DNA from 3 places in the Pseudomonas triclosanedens genome. Region 3 is predicted to be linked to each of the others. Evidence: riboswitches for the same ligand, from Rfam matches in the RefSeq annotation. Region 3 holds a riboswitch; each other region holds the start of a gene.

Region 1 (2,259 bases), 1.0 Mb from region 3:
GGTCAGCGTGTGGCCCGGCGCGAAGTCGATATCGTTCTGCCAGGACGCCGTATCCCGGCGGCTGTCGAAGCGCGAGTAGAAAGCGCCATCCTGGTAGGCATCGGACTTGTCCTCGCTGCGCCCGGCGGACAGCGTCACCCGCCAGGGCTCCAGCGGAGCGAAACGCGCATTGCCGCCGATCACCCGCAGCACGCCGTCGTTGTAGGCATCGAAGCCTTGGGTACGGCGGCTGTTCACGGTGTCGAAGTCATTGTGCGAATCGGTTTGCAGCAGGCTGCCATCCAGCTCCAGGCCGTTGCCGAAGCGATAGCCGGCACGCAACGAGCCGGAAAGGTTGCGGTAACCGTCGCGGTCCGGCTCATGGCCGCTGGCGCCGTTGGCCTTGGCGTCGATGCCGGCGGTGTCCAGGCTGGAAACGCCGAGACTGAACCAGCCGCGCCCATCGCCGGCGGAAACGCCCGCGCCGCCTTGATAAGTACGCTGGCTACCGGCGCCGGCGTAAGCCCAGGGGCTGAACCCTGCCTGCGCGCCCTTGCGCGTGAAAATCTGGATGACCCCGCCGATGGCCTCGGAGCCGTAAAGACTGGAGCGCGGCCCGCGCACCACCTCGATACGTTCGATCAGCTCCACCGGCAGATCCTGGAACGACGCGCCGCCAGAGGACACCGAGCCGGCCTTGACGCCATCGATCAGCACCAGCACATGGTCGGATTCGCTGCCACGCAGATAGAGGCTGGTGGCCTTGCCGGGGCCGCCATTGCTGGCCAGGGAAATACCCGGCAGCCGGCGCAGCAGGTCGGGAACCGATTGCGCCTGGCTGCGCTCGATGTCGGCGCGGTCCAGCACGCTGACCGAAGCGAGCGCCTGCTCGGTGCGGCGTTCGGTGCGGGTGGCGGTAATCAGTTGATCGTCGAGCGCCAGCGGCTCGCCGGGAGCCGCCTGGCCGATGCAGGAAAAGCCGCCCAGCGCCAGGGCTGTCGGCCATAGAAGAAAATGCTTCACGTGTACTCACTCCGCCGCTCTCACCCGCGCGGCTCTGACCAGTAAAGGCAGGCGGAGGACGGAAACGCCCCGGGGCACGGAGGCCGGCCAGAGCGAGCGACAGCGCCTCCCGCGATGCCATGCGTGCAGCAGGCCGGTCTCCGGGCTTGCGAGTGGAGCCTTGGCAGACTCCCGGAGCCGCGCCTTCCCATGCCTGCGGCACAGTGGCGAAATGCGGCTCGATGCTCGCTTACCGTTGCGGGGGCAGCGCCGGAATGTTCGACCCGGCGGGGTCGAATTCACCGGCTTCCCTGTTTCACCCCCGACTTGCACCGGGGGCACCTGAAGCAGGCGCGCAGCTTAGTGGCTGTCGCCAGCCACGGTCAATTGCGGCGACCTGTCACCCCCTGGGTGAAAAAGCGTGCCGGCGCGAACGCCGTTGCCTCCTGGCACCAGCGCAGCCAGATCGAACGCAACTGGCCGACAGCGGCCCGTGCCTGTCGGCGCTGGCCTTCCAACAGCCAGCGATTGTCCTGCAGCGCCATCAACAGGGCGTCCTCGACCTCATCCAGCGCGTGCTGCCGGCCACTACGCGGCCCGCCGTCGAGCAGCAACTGCCGCAACCGCGCCAGATAGGCGTCCCGCGCTCGCCGCAGCGGCCCGCGTGCGCTACCCAGGCTATCGCGCAGGAATAACACTTCATCCGCCAGCGCCAGACCGAACAGCCCGCCCCGCCACTGGGCACGGCGTTCCTGCGGCAGGCTGTCCTGGTATTGCACCAGACGCAGCAGACGGTCGGCACTGCGCCCATCGAACCAGGCCTCCAGCCTGGGCAGCGGCCCACGGGTCAGCCGTGCCAGGTCGGCCAACAGCGCACCGAGCACCCGGCGATAGTGGCGCCGCCCTGGCCGCAGCTCCACCAGGTTGAACACCAGCACCGCGAACCCCACGCCCAGCACCGTCGCCAACGCCGAATTGAGGAAGTGGTCCAGGTCATAGACCATCTGATTGCTCGGCCCCACGTTCTTCACGAAGAAGATGCAGAAGGCCGAGGCCATCGCGGCGATGGTTGGCCGTGTCATGCACAGCGCCGCAATGAACAGCGGTATGCCGAGCACGCTATAGAGCGCAGCGAATCCTTCGCACAGCGGCAGGATCAACAGCACGGCGACAGCCGCCACGGGAATCGAGATGAGGATGCCGCGCAGGAAGTTCAGCCCCGCGCCTGCAGGTTTATCGCGGCCGGCGAACAGGCTCAACACCACACCGGTGATGGAA
Region 2 (2,259 bases), 820 kb from region 3:
CCGACGTGCTCAAGTACCACCGCACCCTCGGCAGCGTACTCAACGCGCTGCTGGGCGCCGGCCTGAGCCTGCGTCATGTGGAGGATTGGGGGCCGAGCGCCTCGCAGGTGCAGGCCGACCCGGCGCTGGCCGAGGAGCGCGAGCGGCCGATGCTGCTGCTGGTCGCCGCGCAGCGCTGAGCGGCCGGGCGTGGCTGGCTATGCTGGAAGCATCGCTGCCGTTCCGTGCCGGAGATCGCCATGCCCACGCCCGTTGCCGCTGTCCGCCCCAGCATCATTCCCTGTCTGCGCTACCGCGATGCGCCCCGTGCCATCGACTGGCTGTGCGCTACCTTCGGCTTCCAGCGGCAACTGGTGGTGGCCGACGAGCATGGCGGCATCGCCCATGCGCAGCTTGTGCTGGAGGATGGCAGCGGGCTGGTGATGCTCGGCTCGCTGCATGACAACGAATACGGCCGCCTGATGCGCCAGCCCGACGAGGTTGGCGGCTGCACCCAGAGCATCTACGTGGTGGTGAAGGATGCCGAGGTGCTGTACCGCGCGGCGGTGGCTGGTGGCGCCCAGATCGTCATCGACATCAAGGACGAGGACTACGGCGGCCAGGGTTTCACCTGTCGTGACCCGGAAGGCCATATCTGGAGCTTCGGCACCTACGACCCCTGGCACTGACAGGTTTCGAAACACATCCGTAGCCGGCGCGCCAAGGGTGCCGCCCGCCCTCGGCCTGCCCGGCGGCAAGCCGCGACCTTGACGCTTTCCCGCCCCGAGTGTTCATATTTCCGACGTTTCAGGTGCCCTACGCCGCCGTGCGCAGGGTGAAACGGGAAGCCGGTGCGTCGCCCTCGTGCGATCAGTCCGGCGCTGCCCCCGCAACGGTAAGCGAGCGGAGCATCCATCGAGCCACTGTGCCACGGCATGGGAAGGCGGATGCCCCAGGACCCTCGCAAGCCCGGAGACCGGCCCGGAACGAGTTTGGCAAACCCGCGGTGGGCGGGCGTGAGCCGGTTCCCGGGGCACGCTCGTTCCGGGTGTCGCTGCGCCGCCTGCGAAATATCCATTTCGAGGCGATCACCTTGCACTTCCCTTTCCCCGATTCCCTGCGCGCTTCGCGCTGGACTCCTTCGTTATCCCTGGCCTGCCTGTGCCTCAGCCCCGCGCTGGACGCGGCGCCGCTGAGCCTTGCCGACGAGATCGTCAGCGCGCCTTCGGTGGAGTCCACCACCGTCGCCGACATGGCGCTCTACGGCAGCAAGCTGGAGGTCGTCGATCGCCAGCAGATCGAGCGCGCCGGCCCCAGCGCCGACATCACCCGCGTCCTGCAGATGTACGTGCCAGGGCTCTTCGTGGTGCCGAAGAACGGCCCGTTCGACTACGGCACCTACTCGCTGCTCGGCGGGCGCAACGACGACACGCTGATCCTGCTGGACGGTGTGCGCCTGAACAATCGCCTGTACGGCGGCATCTACCTCGACACCCTGCCGACCACCGCGGTGGAACGCATCGAAGTGCTCAAGGGTGGCCAGGGCCTGCTGTTCGGCACCCAGGCTGTATCCGGGGTGATCAACATCGTCACCCGCAGCGCGCACAGCCGCCAGACCGCCGGCGAGGTGAACCTCGGCCTGGACACCTTCAAGGGCCGCAGCGGCGACACCCGCGTGGAGAAAGTCGTGCAGAACGGCCTGGGCGACCTCGGCCTGATGGCCTACGTCAGCCATAACCGCTCCGATGGCTACCAGCCGTTCCGCGACCGCGACATGACCGACACGGTCAGCGACAAGCGCCGCTCCTACAACGTCAACGTGTTCGGCGGCAAGGCCGTCCAGGCTCTTGGCGACGCCTCGCGCCTGGAGCTGTTCTACCAGTACGCCGACGCTGACCTGGACTTCGCCCGTCCGACGTCCAACCGCCATACCACCAACGACCGTGTCCAGCAGATCGCCACCGCCACCTTCCAGCAGAGCCTGGGCGAGGACTTCAGCTGGTTCGCCAAGACCCACATCAACGACTGGGATACCCGCTATACCCGCGTCTACAACCTCGAAGGTGGCGGCACCCGGACGCTCAACCACAACGACTACTGGGGCTTCACCGACTGGGGTGCGCAACTGGAGGGCAAGGCTCGTCTGGCTGGCGGCCACGAGTTGGTCTTCGGCAACGACAACCAGTGGTACAAGGGCCAGGACGATGTGCTGATCATCGACAACGACAAGGCCGAATCCCACGCGCTGTACGCCCAGTTGCGCCCACGCATCGACGCGCT
Region 3 (2,259 bases):
CCGGCGCCGACCAGAGCGCGCCCCGGCTGGCGCTGGGGCCGGATGCCGAGGTGCGCGAAGGCCGGCGTCGCCGGGCGTCGCCAGTTATCCACAGCCGTGCCCTGGCACAGTGGGAACGGCAGGCGCTGGCGCAGGCGCTCCAGCAGAGTTTCGTCGCCGAGCATCTCGCGCAGGTGGCGCATGCGCGTTTGGCCGTCTCCGGCGAGATCGAGGAACAGATGCAGCAAGGTTTCCACCAGCAGTGGAGCCTGCGCGGCGGGAACCGCGGCCAGGGGCGGGCAGTCCCGGGCATGGCGGGGTGGGCAGCCGGCCACGCCGAAGGCGAGCTGCGGGGCTTCGTCGGCGGACATGGCCGACAGCCAGATATCGTTGGGATGCTCCAGCATCGCCAGGGACTCGCCACCATCCAGTTGCACACCGAACTTGGGTGACAGGCCGTGGAAGCGCGGTGTGCGCTCCAGCAGGTCGAGCAACTGGCGGGCCAGCGGCCCGGCGTCGAAGCGCGTGGCGATGTCCAGGCCGATGGCGGGGCTGACCAGCAGGTTGCGCACGTCGTCGGCCGCCAGCTCGCGCGGGCCGAGGCCGGCAGCCAGCAGGTCGGCGCTCAGCGAGCGCTCGGCGCCGGCATGCACGCCGCGAATCTGCAGGTTGGCGCGGTTGGTCGCTTCCAGCACACCGTCGGCATGGCGTTCGGCGGCCTCGGCAATGGCGCGGGCTGCGCGGGCATCGAGTTGTCCACAGGGCAGCTTGATACGGCAGATGCCGCCATCGCGGGAGGCCACGATGCGCAGCAGGCCAGGGCAGGCCGAAGGACGGACGGACAGGGAGGTCGATTCGCTCACGGGGTCACCAGGGCTGGGTCGCGGTGACCTGCGAGCCCCCCGAAAGGGACTTCACGACATCAAGACACCCCGCTCGATGTGCGCACACGCGACTGGTCTCGTCGGCAGGTCTCCTGGCTGGCAGGTCGGCATCCGACGCGGCCTTCCCGGTTACCCAGTGGCCAAACCGAATGCCGGAAACTCCAGGTTTCAGACGTTCGGGACTGCGCGGACTCGCTGCATACAGTTGCGGGGGCAGCCACGGTTGATCCGTGTTCCCTCTTCGGCCCGGTCGGAAGCATCGCTCTGTCACTTGCGAAGCATCCTGCGGGCACCGACGATGCGGGTATTATGCCTGCTTTGCCCGACGGCTGGAAAAGCCTCCCCGTCGGATCGCCCGTCGTACCCCTGAGGAGTACCCATGACGCCCTGGCTGATCATCGTCGGCATCGGCGAGGACGGTTATGCCGGCCTCGGCAAGGCAGCGCGCCGCGCATTGCTCGACGCCGTCGAAGTGATCGGCGCGCCGCGCCAACTGGAGCTGCTGCCGCCCTGCGTGCGCGCCAATCGCCGGGCCTGGCCCAGCCCCTTCAGCCTGGAGCCGGTGCTGCGCCGCCGTGGCCAGTCGACCTGCGTGCTGGCCAGCGGAGACCCGATGCTGTTCGGTGTCGGCGCCAGCCTCGCCCGGCAATTGCCCAGCAGCGAAATGCGCGTTTTGCCAGCGCCCTCGTCCGCCTCGCTGGCCGCCGCTCGGCTGGGCTGGGCGCTACAGGACTGCACCTTGCTGTCGCTGGTGGCGCGACCGCTGGCGGCGCTCAACGCGCACCTGCGGCATGGCGCGAAGCTGCTGGTGTTGAGCAACGATGGCACGAGCCCGGCGGCGGTAGCGGCATTGCTGCGCGAGCGAGGCTTCGGCGCCAGCCGCATCAGTGTGCTGGAGCATCTGGGCGGCGAGGCCGAGCGACGCATCGACGGGCTCGCCGCCGACTGGGTACAGGCGGAAACCGCCGCGCTCAACCTGCTCGCGCTGGACTGCGTGGCAGGCGAGGGCGCACGCCGCCTGCCGTTGACTACCGGCCTGGCAGACGGCTGCTATCGCCACGATGGGCAACTGACCAAGCGCGACGTGCGTGCGGTGACCCTGGCGCGGCTGGCGCCGATGCCGGGGGAGCTGCTGTGGGACGTCGGCGCCGGCTGCGGCTCGATCGGCATCGAATGGATGCGCGCGCACCCAACCTGCCGGACACTGGCTATCGAAGCCAACGATGGTCGCCAGCAGCACATAGCATTCAACCGCGACGCCCTGGGCGTACCAGCGCTGCAATTGGTCTGCGGTGCCGCGCCCGAGGCGCTGCGAGGGCTGGAACGGCCGGACGCGATCTTCATCGGTGGTGGCGTCACCGTCCCTGGTGTGGTTGAGCACTGCTGGGAGCAGCTC

What was found. A riboswitch is a leader RNA that binds a small molecule or an ion and turns the genes downstream of it on or off. The one in region 3 is predicted to bind cobalamin.
Region 1: another riboswitch for cobalamin. It lies ahead of btuB (TonB-dependent vitamin B12 receptor); the one in region 3 lies ahead of cobG (precorrin-3B synthase).
Region 2: another riboswitch for cobalamin. It lies ahead of OU419_RS07320 (TonB-dependent receptor plug domain-containing protein); the one in region 3 lies ahead of cobG (precorrin-3B synthase).

Annotation. Positions count from the first base shown of each region.
Region 1 covers NZ_CP113432.1:1,739,630-1,741,888, reverse strand. Annotated here, with positions in the region: gene btuB (TonB-dependent vitamin B12 receptor) at 1-1,002, opposite strand, end outside; cobalamin riboswitch at 1,117-1,342, opposite strand; gene OU419_RS08240 (FUSC family protein) at 1,365-2,259, opposite strand, start outside.
Region 2 covers NZ_CP113432.1:1,551,581-1,553,839, forward strand. Annotated here, with positions in the region: gene OU419_RS07310 (class I SAM-dependent methyltransferase) at 1-179, shown strand, start outside; gene OU419_RS07315 (VOC family protein) at 240-668, shown strand; cobalamin riboswitch at 772-978, shown strand; gene OU419_RS07320 (TonB-dependent receptor plug domain-containing protein) at 1,073-2,259, shown strand, end outside.
Region 3 covers NZ_CP113432.1:736,474-738,732, forward strand. Annotated here, with positions in the region: gene cobG (precorrin-3B synthase) at 1-842, opposite strand, end outside; cobalamin riboswitch at 929-1,175, opposite strand; gene cbiE (precorrin-6y C5,15-methyltransferase (decarboxylating) subunit CbiE) at 1,243-2,259, shown strand, end outside.